DNA from 3 places in the Xanthomonas sp. CFBP 8152 genome. Region 2 is predicted to be linked to each of the others. Evidence: predicted binding sites of a transcription regulator. Region 2 holds the regulator's gene; each other region holds the start of a gene.
What was found. Region 2 encodes FliA, which starts transcription of late flagellar genes. Its sites were predicted from a motif close to TAAAGTTTNNCNNNCNNNGGCCGATAA; they were not measured.
Positions count from the first base shown of each region.

Region 1: FHT09_RS14015 (GGDEF domain-containing protein) is a predicted target of FliA. The motif match lies at 2,280-2,306, and genes of this name have one in related genera.
Region 3: FHT09_RS18345 (chemotaxis protein CheW) is a predicted target of FliA. The motif match lies at 1,181-1,207, and genes of this name have one in related genera.

Region 1 is NZ_JACHNO010000003.1:526,090-530,243, reverse strand. Features, by position in the region: gene rpsB (30S ribosomal protein S2) at 290-1,111, shown strand; gene tsf (translation elongation factor Ts) at 1,279-2,157, shown strand; gene FHT09_RS14015 (GGDEF domain-containing protein) at 2,430-3,953, shown strand; gene pyrH (UMP kinase) at 4,060-4,154, shown strand, end outside.
Region 2 is NZ_JACHNO010000005.1:167,251-171,404, reverse strand. Features, by position in the region: gene FHT09_RS17920 (chemotaxis protein CheA) at 1-1,046, opposite strand, end outside; gene FHT09_RS17915 (protein phosphatase CheZ) at 1,049-1,675, opposite strand; gene cheY (chemotaxis response regulator CheY) at 1,675-2,067, opposite strand; gene FHT09_RS17905 (RNA polymerase sigma factor FliA) at 2,090-2,854, opposite strand; gene FHT09_RS17900 (MinD/ParA family protein) at 2,851-3,735, opposite strand; gene flhF (flagellar biosynthesis protein FlhF) at 3,722-4,154, opposite strand, start outside.
Region 3 is NZ_JACHNO010000006.1:110,959-115,112, reverse strand. Features, by position in the region: gene FHT09_RS18350 (flagellar brake protein) at 366-1,151, shown strand; gene FHT09_RS18345 (chemotaxis protein CheW) at 1,283-1,768, shown strand; gene FHT09_RS18340 (hypothetical protein) at 1,940-2,323, shown strand; gene FHT09_RS18335 (methyl-accepting chemotaxis protein) at 2,409-4,154, shown strand, end outside.

The sequences.
Region 1 (4,154 bases), on a different contig from region 2:
TCCCGATTCCCGATTGCATGCACTCGCTCCGCCGGCTATACTCCGCCGGCTGTTTTGCGTATCCCACGCATTGCGTCGTTCACGTCGGACGTCATCGACGAATTCACACCTGCCGCCGCCATCCGTGCCGGGGTGCCCCCGCAAGGGGTTCGTCACGGAGGCGACAGGGAAGCCCAACCCCGGAATTACGTGCGTTTGACTGCGAGTCCCTCGCAAGAACCCGCACATCCATGTGCGGACTTTCAAAGACAAGCCGCGCACGGCAATTCCGCTATCAGGAGTTTCTTCAATGCCCCAAGTCACCATGCGTCAGATGCTGGAAGCCGGCGTCCATTTCGGCCACCAGACCCGCTACTGGAACCCCAAGATGGCGCCGTACATCTTCGGCGCGCGCGGCAAGATCCACATCATCAACCTCGAGAAGACCGTTCCGCTCTTCAATGACGCGATGAACTTCCTCTCCTCGATCGCGCAGAAGCGCGGCACCGTGCTGTTCCTGGGCACCAAGCGCAGCGCGCGCGAGTCCATCAAGGAAGAAGCCGAGCGTTGCGGCATGCCGTTCATGACCCAGCGCTGGCTGGGCGGCACGCTGACCAACTTCCGTACCGTCAAGCAGTCGGTCGCCCGCCTGAAGGAACTGGAGTCGGCCGAGACCGACGGCACCTTCGACAAGCTGGTCAAGCACGAAGTGCTGGGCCTGCGCCGCGAGCGCGAGAAGCTGGACGCTTCGCTGGGCGGCATCAAGGAAATGAACCGTCTGCCTGACGCGATCTTCGTGATCGACATCGGCCATGAAGACATCGCCATCAAGGAAGCCAAGAAGCTCGGCATTCCGGTGATCGCGGTGGTCGACACCAACTACGATCCGGCCCTGGTCGACTACGCCATCCCGGGCAACGACGACGCCATCCGTGCCGTGCAGCTGTATGCACGCGCCGCTGCCGACGCCGTGCTGGAAGGCAAGGCTGCTGCGCCGAACTCCGCTTCGGTTCGCGAAGAAGAGTTCTCCGCCGAGTCCGCCGACGAAGGCAAGGGCCGTCGCGCTCCGGCCAAGAAGGGCGACAAGAAGGCTGACGCACCGGCCGACGCCGCCGCTCCGGCTGCCGAGTAATCGGCCTGCAATGCGGCCGCACCATGCTGTGCGGCCGCAGCCCCGACGGGTCCACTGCGCCCCGTCGCCGAGGCCACTGAACATTTCTACGGGGGCGGCCGGCATGGCTGCGCCGTCTCCTACTGGCGGAACTCCGCCGCACGCATTCGTCCATATGAGGTAATTCCATGGAAATCACTGCTTCCCTGGTCAAGGAACTGCGCGAGCGCACCGGCGCCGGCATGATGGAGTGCAAGAAGGCACTCGTCGAAAACGCAGGCGACATCGACGCCGCTGCCGAATGGCTGCGCAAGTCGGGCCTGGCCAAGGCCGACAAGAAGGCTGACCGCGTTGCCGCCGAAGGCCGCATCGCCACCGCACAGGCCGGCGGCAAGGCCGTGCTGGTCGAAGTCAACTCCGAGACCGACTTCGTCGCCAAGGACGAGAACTTCCTGGCCTTCACCGAGACCGTGGCCACCGCCGCACTGAACTCGGACGCAGCCGATGCCGAAGCGCTCAAGAGCGTCAAGCTCGACAGCGGCGAAACCATCGAAGAGCGTCGCGCAGCGGTCATCGCCAAGGTCGGCGAGAACCTGCAGGTGCGTCGCCTGGTTCGCATCGACAGCGCCAACAACGTTGCGGCCTACGTGCACGGCGGTCGCATCGGCGTGCTGGTCGAGCTGAAGGGTGGCGACATCGAACTGGCCCGTGGCATCGCCATGCACATTGCCGCGATGAACCCGCCGCACGTCAAGGCCTCCGATGTTCCCGCCGAGTTCGTCGCCAAGGAAAAGGAAATCGAACTGGCCAAGATGTCCGAGAAGGACAAGGCCAAGCCGGCCGATATCCTGGAAAAGATCATCAGCGGCAAGATCAGCAAGATCGTCAACGAAGTGACGCTGTATGGCCAGCCGTACGTGCTGAACACCGACCAGACCGTCGAGCAGGCCGTCAAGGCCGCCGGTGCGGACGTGGTCGGTTTCCAGCGCCTTGCCGTTGGCGAAGGCATCGAGAAGGTGGTGGAAGACTACGCCGCCGAAGTGATGAAGCAGGCCGGACTGGCCTGATCCTCGCCACTGCACAGAAGAAGCCGCGGCCTGCCGCGGCTTTTTTTTGCCCGCAGCTGCCCCCTTTCCGCTCCCGAAACTGAAGCGAACGCATCCGCCGGGCACACAACCGGCCTCAACTCTACAGATGTCGTTGCCGCTGCCGCTAAACCTTGATGCCGACCAAGCTTTCGCGTCCATCACGCACGCGCTGCAGCGCGGCGATGGCGGAGCATGGCGTGCCCCATTAACGAGCGCGGCGGTATGCTTGCGCTCACCGCCGGCGATGACCCATGCAACCAGATCTACAGGCCGCCCTGCATTACTGCCGCAACCTGCCCTCGCCTCCCGGCGTCGCGCTGCGCGTCATCGAGCTGGCGCAGGACCCCGACGTGGACATGACCACCACGGCCAACGTCATCGGCATGGACATGGCATTGAGCGCGCGCATGCTGCGCGTTGCCAATTCGCCGTTGTACGCCAGCCGCCGCCGCATCGACAACCTTGGCCAGGCGCTGGCCATGCTCGGCCTCAATGCGACCCTGAGTCTGGCGCTGGGGTTTTCGATGGTACACGGCGTGCGCAGCACGTTCACCGCACATCCGCTGCACGAGCGCATCTGGCGCCGGGCCGGCCTGTGTGCGCTGGCCAGTCGCATCCTCGGGCAGGCCTACGGCATCCGCAAACCCGAAGAACTCATGCTGGCCGGCCTGTTGCAGGACATCGGCAAGCTTGCCCTGCTGCAGGGCGTGCCCCAACTGTATGCGCCGCTCCTGGAACAAGCACCCGACAACACCGCGCTGCTGGATGCCGAACGCGCGCATCTGGGCGCCACCCATGCCGAGGTCGGCGCATGGCTCGCGCATCACTGGCAATTGCCGCCGTACCTGCAGAACGCCATCGCGCAAAGCGAGGAGGAGCTGACCAGCCTGGAGCCCTTCATGGCCTGTGTCGCGCTGTCCGGACGCCTGGCAGACATCTGGCTGTCGGCCAGCGCCGTGGCCGCCACCGAACGCGCGCAGCGACAGGCGCAGGACGTGCTGGAACTGGATGCCGAACGCTTCGAAAAAGTGATCGAACGCATCGCCGAGTCGCTGCCCGAACTGGAGGCCCTGTTCGACATCCGCGTGCCGCAACCCGAGCACATCCAGATGATCTTCGAGCAGGCGCGCGAATTGGCGATGCTGCGCAGCCTGCGCGAATTGCAGGATGTGGCCGAAGCGCGCAGGCATGCCGACGAATCGGAAAACCGCATGCGCCACCTGGCCGAACAGGCCAGCCGCGATGCGTTGACCGGCGTGTTCAATCGCCATCAGCTGGGCACTGCGCTCGCGCATGAGTTCGAGCTGGCATCGCGGCAGAACTGGCCACTGTCGATCGCCTTCATCGACCTGGACGACTTCAAGCGCGTCAACGATGCGTATGGCCATCTGGTCGGCGACGAGGTGCTACGCAATTTTGCGCAGACGCTGCAACGCATGGTGCGCACCAGCGACCTGGTCGCCCGCTATGGCGGCGAGGAATTCCTGGTGATCCTGCCAAATACCGCGGCAGAGGCGGCATTGATGGTGGTCGAGCGCATCCTGGCCGAAACCGCGCGCACGCCGATGGCGCAACTACAGGGCGGCCCGTTGCACATCACCTTCTCGGCAGGACTGGCCACCCACGGCGGTGGCGACCGGCAGTTCGACAGCATCGAGCATCTGCTGCAGGCCGCCGACAGCACGCTGTATCGCTCCAAACATCGCGGCCGCAACCGCGTCACCGCCTACGATGCGACCGATGTGCCGACGCCGCAGCCTCCGCGCGCGCACTGAGCAACGCGTCACGTCGTCCCCGATACCGAATTTTTACCACGCCCGGTGACAGGCTTCCGCTAGACTTGCCGGCGTTTGCCGATCCCCCCACACCGAGGTTTTTCCCATGTCCGAACTTGCCTATCGCCGCATTCTTCTCAAACTTTCCGGGGAGGCGCTGATGGGAGACGGGGATTACGGCATCGATCCCAAGGTCATCAA
Region 2 (4,154 bases):
GCTTCGGCGTCGATCAGGCCCTTGTTGCGGGCGATCTCGCGCAGGCGTTCGGGGTCGATGCCGGCGCCGTCGTCCTGGATCTCGATGCTGACGTAGTCGCCTTCCTGCTGCGCAGACAGCCGCACATGGCCGCTGCGCGGCTTGCCGGTGGCTTCGCGCAGGGCCGGCGATTCGATGCCGTGGTCGATGGCGTTGCGCACCAGGTGCACCAGCGGGTCGGCCAGGGCCTCGACCAGGTTGCGGTCCAGTTCCGTCTCGGCGCCGATCAGTTCCAGCTCCACTTCCTTGGACAGCGTGCGCGCGACATCGCGGGCCACCTTGGGGAAGCGCGCAAACACCTTGCTGACCGGCTGCATGCGGGTGCGCATCACCGCGGTCTGCAGGCGTGCGGTGGCGATGTCCAGCGTGCTGACCGCGCGGTCGAGTTCCTCGTCGCGCAGGCGGGTGCGCAGGGTCTTGAGGCGATTGCGCGACAGCACCAGTTCGCCGATCAGGTTGACGATGGCATCCAGGCGCTTGGTGTCCACGCGCACGGTCTGCTCGGCGTCGGCTCCCTTGGCCGCCGCCTTGGGCGCGGCCTTGGCGCCGGGCGCAGCGGCGCCATGTGCGTCGTCGGGTGCGGGCGCTGCGGCGGCGGCCTTGGGCGCGGCCTTGACCGCCGGCGGGCCGCTCTTGGCATCGAACTGCGCAATCAGCGAGGCCGGTGCATGCGGCACGGCTTCGCCCGAGCCCATTGCATCCAGCATGGCCTGCAGGTAATCCAGCGACTGCTGCGCGGCATCGAAGTGATGCGCCTGCAACACTGCCTGGCCGGAGCGCGCCATGCCCAGGGTTTCCTCGGCGGCGTGGCAGAGCTCGACCATGGGCTTGATCGCCAGAAAGCCGGCGCCGCCCTTGAGCGTGTGAAAGCCGCGGAATACCGCATTGAGCTGATCGGCTTCGTCCGGTGCCTGCTCCAGCGACACCAGCTGTTCGCCGAGGCGATCCAGGATTTCCTGGGCCTCGACGATGAAATCGGCAGCAATATCGTCTGGAACAGCACTCATGGTTACAGCCCCAATCCGGACAGCAGGTCATCGGCGTCGTCCTGCGACACCGCGTGACGGTCCAGGCCCTTGACTGCAGGACCGGCAAGACCGCCGTCGTCTTTCTTCGGCTCTGGATTCTTCGGCGGCAGGCCGAGCGCACCGAAACCCTCGTGCACGCGCCGGACGATGCCGGCCACGCGCCGGATGATCTGCCCACTCAGGTCCTGGTAGCTCTGCGCCAGCGACAGCTCGGTCAGGTTGTGGCGCATCTTGTCCATCAGCGCGCCCTGGTCCTGATTCAGACCGCCGTCGCGTAGCTGGTTGGCCAGCTCACGGCATTCCTCGACCAGATCCAGCGTGCGATGGCTGGCCTTCTCGGTCATTTCCACCACGTGGTCCAGGCGCGAGCAGGCATCGTCCAGCTCGCCGGCCTCTTCGGGCACGGTGGGCAACTCGCCCAGCGCCTGACCGAGTTCGCGCGCGAGCCGGCTCAGGCCCTGCATCATCGGGCGCGTGCGCAGGGCGGCGAGGTGGTCGACCTCGCGCTTCCACGCAGCTTCGTCACCGCTTTCCAGTGCATCGAGCGCGCCCTGCAGGCGGTCGATCAACGCGGCGCGTTCGGCATTGGTGTCCACGGTGACGTTCATCAGGCGGTCGCCGCCAGACGTTCGAATACCTTGCCCAGTTTCTCTTCCAGCGTCTGCGCGGTGAACGGCTTGATGATGTAGCCGTTCACGCCGCACTGGGCCGCTTCGATGATCTGCTCGCGCTTGGCTTCGGCAGTCACCATCATCACCGGCAGGTGCTTGAGCTTGGCGTCGGCGCGGATGTTGCGCAGCAGGTCGATGCCGGTCATGCCAGGCATGTTCCAGTCGGTGACCACGAAATCGAACGGGCCGGACCGCAACGCAGCCAACGCGCTGTTGCCGTCTTCGGCCTCTGCGGTATTGGTGAAGCCAAGATCGCCCAACAGATTCTTGACGATGCGTCGCATCGTCGAGAAGTCGTCCACGATCAAAATCCGCATGTTCTTGTTCACATCAAGCTCCTAACACGAAAAATTATTCGTCAATTTCGACACCGGCGTCGGCCAGTTCGAAGACCTTGAGGCGGCCGCGCAGACGTACCACCGCCTGGCCATGGATCTGGCAGACGCGCGATTCGCTGACACCGAGCACGGCGCCGATTTCTTTCAGGTTCAATTCCTGTTCGTAGTAGAGCGACAGCACCAGCTGCTCGCGCTCGGGCAACTGGCCGATCGCCTTGCCCAGCTCGCGGCCGAATTCGCCACGCTCCATCATCTGCTGCGGATTGGGGCCACCCTTGGCGGTGGTGTCCAGCTCGCCATGATCCTCGATCCGCGACTCCAGGCTCAGCACCTGGCCGCGGGCGGCATCTTCCATCAGACGCAGGTAATCGGGCAGCGGTATTTCCATCGCGGCGGCCACTTCGGTGGCAGCGGCGGCGCGGCCGGTGTGCTGTTCGATCTTGCGGACGGCAGCGGCAGCGTCGCGTGCGCGACGGTGCACCGACCGCGGTACCCAGTCGCCCCGGCGGATCTCGTCGATCATCGAGCCACGGATGCGGATCGAGGCATAGGTCTCGAACGAGGCGCCCTGCTCTGAGTCGTAACTGCGCGAGGCTTCGATCAGGCCGATCATGCCGGCCTGGATCAGATCGTCCACTTCCACGCTCGCCGGCAGGCGCGCGGCCAGATGGTGGGCGATGCGGCGCACCAGGTCGGCGTGTTGGGTGACGATATCGTTGGCGTTGTTGCGCTGCACGGCGCGGTACTGCGCGCTGGCTGTTGCGGTGGCGGTGCTCATGCGGCCACTCCCCGTTGGATGATGCGTTCGACGAAGAACTCGACATTGCCGCGCGGCACCGTGGGGGCCTGCCAGCGCGAGGTACGGCGAGCGATTTCTGCGATGGCCTGCGCCGACGGACTGGCGGGGTAGGCCTTGATGACCGGTTGCTGGCGCTGCACCGACAGACGCAACCAATCGTCCTGCGGCACGTGGCCGAGGTAGTTCAGCGACACGTCGCCGAGGAACTTTTCGCACACCCGCGACAGCTTGTCGTACAGCAGGCGGCCTTCGTTGGGGTCGCGCACCATGTTGGCGATGATCTGCAGGCGGTCCACGCCACGCTCGCGCGAGAGCACCTTGATCAGCGCGTAGGCGTCGGTGATGGAGGCCGGTTCGTCGCAGACCACCACCACGGTGTCCTGCGCGGCCTGGCAGAAGGTCAGCACGCTGTCGGTGATGCCGGCGGCGGTGTCGATGACCATCACGTCCAGGTCGCGTTCCAGTTCGGAGAACACGTTGACCAGGCCGATGTGCTGGGCGGGGGCCAGTTCGGCCATATGGCGGCGACCGGAAGCGGCCGGGACCACCAGCACGCCGCCGGGGCCTTCGATGATCACTTCATCCAGCGTGCAGCGGCCGGCGATCAGGTCGGCCAGGGTGTACTTGGGCGACAGGCCCAGCACCACGTCCAGGTTGGCCAGGCCCAGGTCGGCATCCAGCAGCAGGGTGCGCTTGCCCATGTCGGCCAAGGCCACGGCAAGGTTGGCGGAGATGTTGGTTTTCCCCACGCCGCCCTTGCCGCCGGTCACGGCGATGGTGCGCACCGGGCCCAGGGGCTCGGGACGGGTCGCCGACAGGGGGAAGGCGTTGGTCAGCTTGGCGTATTCACGCGACTGCATGGTTGTGCTCCGGAGTACAGGGCTTATCGGCAGCGCGCCGCAAATCTTCAAGGCGAAGAACGAGACTGGCGGCATTGGCGCGGTGCAGGTCGTCGGGGACCCGCTGTCCGTCAGTCACCCAGGTGATGGGCATTTGGTGATCGACGACGACCGACAGCGCACTACCGAAGCGGCCGGTCTCGTCAAGTTTGGTCAGCACCACGCCCTGGGGCTTGGCGTGGGCGAAGCGGCGCACGACCTCGTCGAGGTCGGAAAAGTGCGCGTTGGCAGGCAACACCAGCAGCGAGGTGACCTGGTGCGCGGCGCGCAGCCAGTTCAGCTGCGCGGCCAGGGCGCGGTCGCGCTGGCCCATGCCGGCGGTGTCGATCAGCACCAGCTTGTAGTCGCGCAGGCGCTCGAGCAGTTCCAGCAGGCTCCCG
Region 3 (4,154 bases), on a different contig from region 2:
AACGAATCTTGAGGGTCGCTTCCTAGCGAGGGAAGCGGCCCTTTTTTTGTTCCGGGCGTCGACAGGCCTCGGGCCACGCATGGCGGCGAAGCTGTCCGTCGGCACCCTGCCCGACCATGCACGGATTCACCGCCTGTCCCGCGATGGTGGCGGACAAGGGCCCGGCAGCACGGGCGCAGGTCCGCCGCTGCGGAACCGATCCATCCGCACTGTCCGGTCCCTCGGACCACCCCGCCCAAGGCGACCGAGGCTTCACGCTTTCGTCTTTTTTCAGCCGCCCTTAAGGATTCGGCGTTGCCGCCGATATCAGGGCGACGCCGGGACAACCGTTCCGACGTCTTCCCACATCTACTGTGCTTGTGCCCATGTCCCAAGGCGATACCTCCGAGCTGGACCACGACGTCGACCACCTCGCCGAAGGTGACGAGCGCTATCTGCTGCGCAACAAACGGCAGATCCGTGGCCTGCTGCGCCAGTTGCTCGACCAGCGTGCCATCGTGACCATGCATGTGGCCGGGCGCGACATGGCCGTGCCCACCGCCGTACTCGAGGTGGACGAAGACGACGACTGCGTCATTCTGGACGGCAGTCATAACGAGGCCTCCAACCGCGCCATCCAGGACGCCAAGTACCTGCTGTGCTACGCGCAACTGGAGCGGGTCAGCATCCGGTTCCGGCTGGAAACGCCCGACCGGCTGGAACGCGACATCCACGTCGCCTTCCGCGCCGACCTGCCCGAGGCGATGTATCACCTGCAGCGTCGCGAGTCGTACCGGCTGGAAACGCCGATCACCGACTCGCCCGTCTGCATCATCCGCCAGGACCAGGCACAAGGCGGCAATCTCAATCTGCAGCTGCGCGTGATCGATATCAGCAGCGGCGGCCTGGCGGTCTCGCTCACCGATGGCATGCCCTTGCTCGAACCGCAGCGCACCTATCGCGATTGCACGCTGCAGTTGCCCGGCACCGCGCCGATCACCCTGCCGCTGACGGTGTGCAGCCAGTACAAGCAGACCCTGCCCAACGGCAGCGAAGGTTTCCGCGTCGGCATGCAGTTCAGCGACCTTCCGCGCGGTGCCGACGAGACCATCCAGCGCTACATCTTCCGCGTCGACCGCCAGCGCAATGCGCGCAAGAGCGGCGTGTTCTGAACCCACCTGCACCAGCGGCGGCGTGCAGCTAAAGTTGCCCTGCGCTGCGCCGATGTTGCTAGGGCAATCCTCATCCGCATGCTTTTCCCATAGCTGCAATCCGACACTCAGCCGCAACGCCCGGAGTTTCCATGAACGACAAAAGCACTGCCACCGGCACCGGTGGTGAATTCCTCAGCTTCGCCCTGGGCGAAGAACACTACGGCGTGGACATCCTGAAAGTGCAGGAAATTCGCGGCTACGATTCGGTCACCCGTCTGCCCGACGCACCGGACTACATCAAGGGTGTGATCAACCTGCGCGGCACCATCGTGCCGGTGATCGACCTGCGCCTGAAGTTGCGCCTGAAAGAAGCGCGCTACGACGCCTTTACCGTGATGATCGTGCTCAACGTCGAAGACCGCGTGGTCGGCATCGTGGTGGACAGCGTCTCGGACGTGATTCCGCTCAACGACGACCAGATCCGACCGACCCCCGAATTCGGCGCCTCGGTCGACACCCGCTTCATTTCGGGTATCGGCACCCAGGACGATCGCATGCTGATCCTGCTGGATATCGAGACCCTGCTGGACAGCGCCGAACTCGGTCAGCAGCAGCTGGCCGAAGAAGCGGCCTGATCCAGACCATCTGGTGTCGGGAGCTTCCCGACACGAGACGCACAACGAATTTGAAGTGAGATAGAAATCACGTTTTTCCAATTCAAGTTGAACGGCCGCTGGCCGATAGCTGAATAGAAGCCCGCGCACACAAACGGGTCACCGTTCGACTTTTGATTCTGGAGAATCCCAATGAAATTTCTGCTCTCGCTCCTTCCCGTCGCTGCTCTGTTGATCGTTGCTCCCACGCTGTCGGCTCAGTCGCAGGAAATGATTCCGCCGGAAATGGCGACCCGTTTCGTCGGCAAGGACGGCATGGTGTGCGGCAAGGTCGAAAAGGCCAAGTACGCCCAGAGCTCGGAAGGTGAACCCACCTTCCTCTACATGGGCGGCATGTTCCCGCGTCACACCTTCTCGGCCCGCATCGACGGCGCCAACCGCGGCAAGTTCAGCTTTGCCCCGGAAACCCTGGAAGGCAAGGACGTTTGTGTGCTCGGCAAGATCCAGCGCGACAGCTCGCGGGCCGAAATCGAAGTCAGCTCGCCGGCCAGCCTGAAGCTTGCCACCATCAAGTAATCGCCTCGCAGACCGCCACGCCCTCGCACGTGGCGATCTGCTGTTTGCGGTTATGCGCACTGACTTCTACCGGGGAATCGTGTCAATGCAATGGATCAACAATCTGAAATTGATGCCCAAGCTGATGCTGGCGTTTGGCATTGTGCTGCTGATCATGCTGGTACAGGGCATCATCGCCTATGCGGGTCTGGCATCGCTCAATAACGTCACCCGCGACCTAGCCGGCAACACCATGTCCAGCGTGCGCGAGGCAGGCGATCTGCGCGGCATGCTCGGCGAATATCGAAATGCGTCCTATCAAAATCTGGTGCGCGCCAGCGACTCAGTCAAGCAGGAAGCCAAGGTCCGCGCCAAGCGGCTCCATGGCGAAATCGAAGCCACGATCAAGGGCTATCCCCGGCTGATCGAGAGCCCGCAACAGAAGAAATTGTTCGACGTGTTCGTGGCGGACTGGAAGAAGGCATCGGCCTCCTACGCCAGCGTCGACGAAATGCTCGAGCTCAATCTGCCCGACGATGCCGTCGACACCTTCGTCGGCGAGACCCGCACCCTGCACAACAAGGCCAAGGATTCGCTGGCCGCGTTGATCACCGAAGACAATAGGTTGGCGCAGGCTGCCAAGAGCAAGGCAGAAAAAGTTCATGCCACCTCGGTCTCGCTGACCGTGATGGTGCTGTTGATCGGCATTGCCGGTGGCCTGGGCCTGGCGTTCCTGTTCGCACGTTCCATCGTCAAGAGCATGCGCGGCGCGGTGTCCACTGCCACGGAAATCGCCAGCGGCAAGCTCGATGGCCAGATCAATGTGCAGGGCCAGGACGAAGTGGGCGAACTGATGCGCTCCATGCACCGTATGCAGCGCGACCTGAAGGAACGCATCGAACGCGATAAGGAGGTCGCCGACGAAAACCTGCGTATCCGTACCGCACTGGACAAGTCCTCCACCGGCACCTTCATCACCGACACCGATCGGGTCGTGATCTACGCCAACGAGGCGTTCCAGAAGCTGGTCACGCATTACGAGGACAGCATCCGTCTGTCCGCGCCCGATTTCGAAGCGGGCAAGATCATCGGTCAGCACATCAGCTATCTCGGCGTGCCCGAAGCGACCGTGAACAAAGCCATCGTAGCGCTGGAACGCGACGGCATCACCAGCTTCGAAGAGCGCTACGGCCAGTTCGTGATGATGCAGACCGTCACCGTCATCAAGAACGAGCAGGGCGAAAGCACCGGCGATGTCTGCGAATGGCGCGACCGCACCGTCGAGGTCCAGGTCGAAGAAGAAGTCGCCCGCATCGTGCGCGCCGCCGCCAGCGGCGACATGAGCGGCCGGGTGGAAACTGAGGGCAAGCAGGGGTTCTTCCTGCAGCTGGCCCAGCAGCTCAACGGCCTGCTGGATGCCAACGCCGGTAGCCTGGAGCAGATATCCGCCTTGCTGTCGGCCCTGTCACGCGGCGACCTGACCGTACGCATGCACGGCGAGTTCAGCGGCGTGTTCGCGCAGATGCGCGACGATGCCAATGCCACCGCCGAGCAGCTGGCCGACATCGTCGGGCGCATCAAGGTCTCGTCCACCGCGATCAATTCGGCAGCCGGCGAGATCGCCTCCGGCAACAGCGACCTGTCGCATCGTACCGAGCAGCAGGCCGCCAATCTGGAAGAGACCGCCGCCTCGATGGAGGAGCTCACCTCCACCGTCAGGCAGAACGCCGAAAGCGCCCGTCAGGCCAACCAGCTGGCGATCGGCGCTACCGGCGTGGCCTCGCAGGGCGGCGACGTGGTTTCGCAGGTGGTCACCACCATGTCGGGCATCGAAGCTTCGTCAAAGAAGATC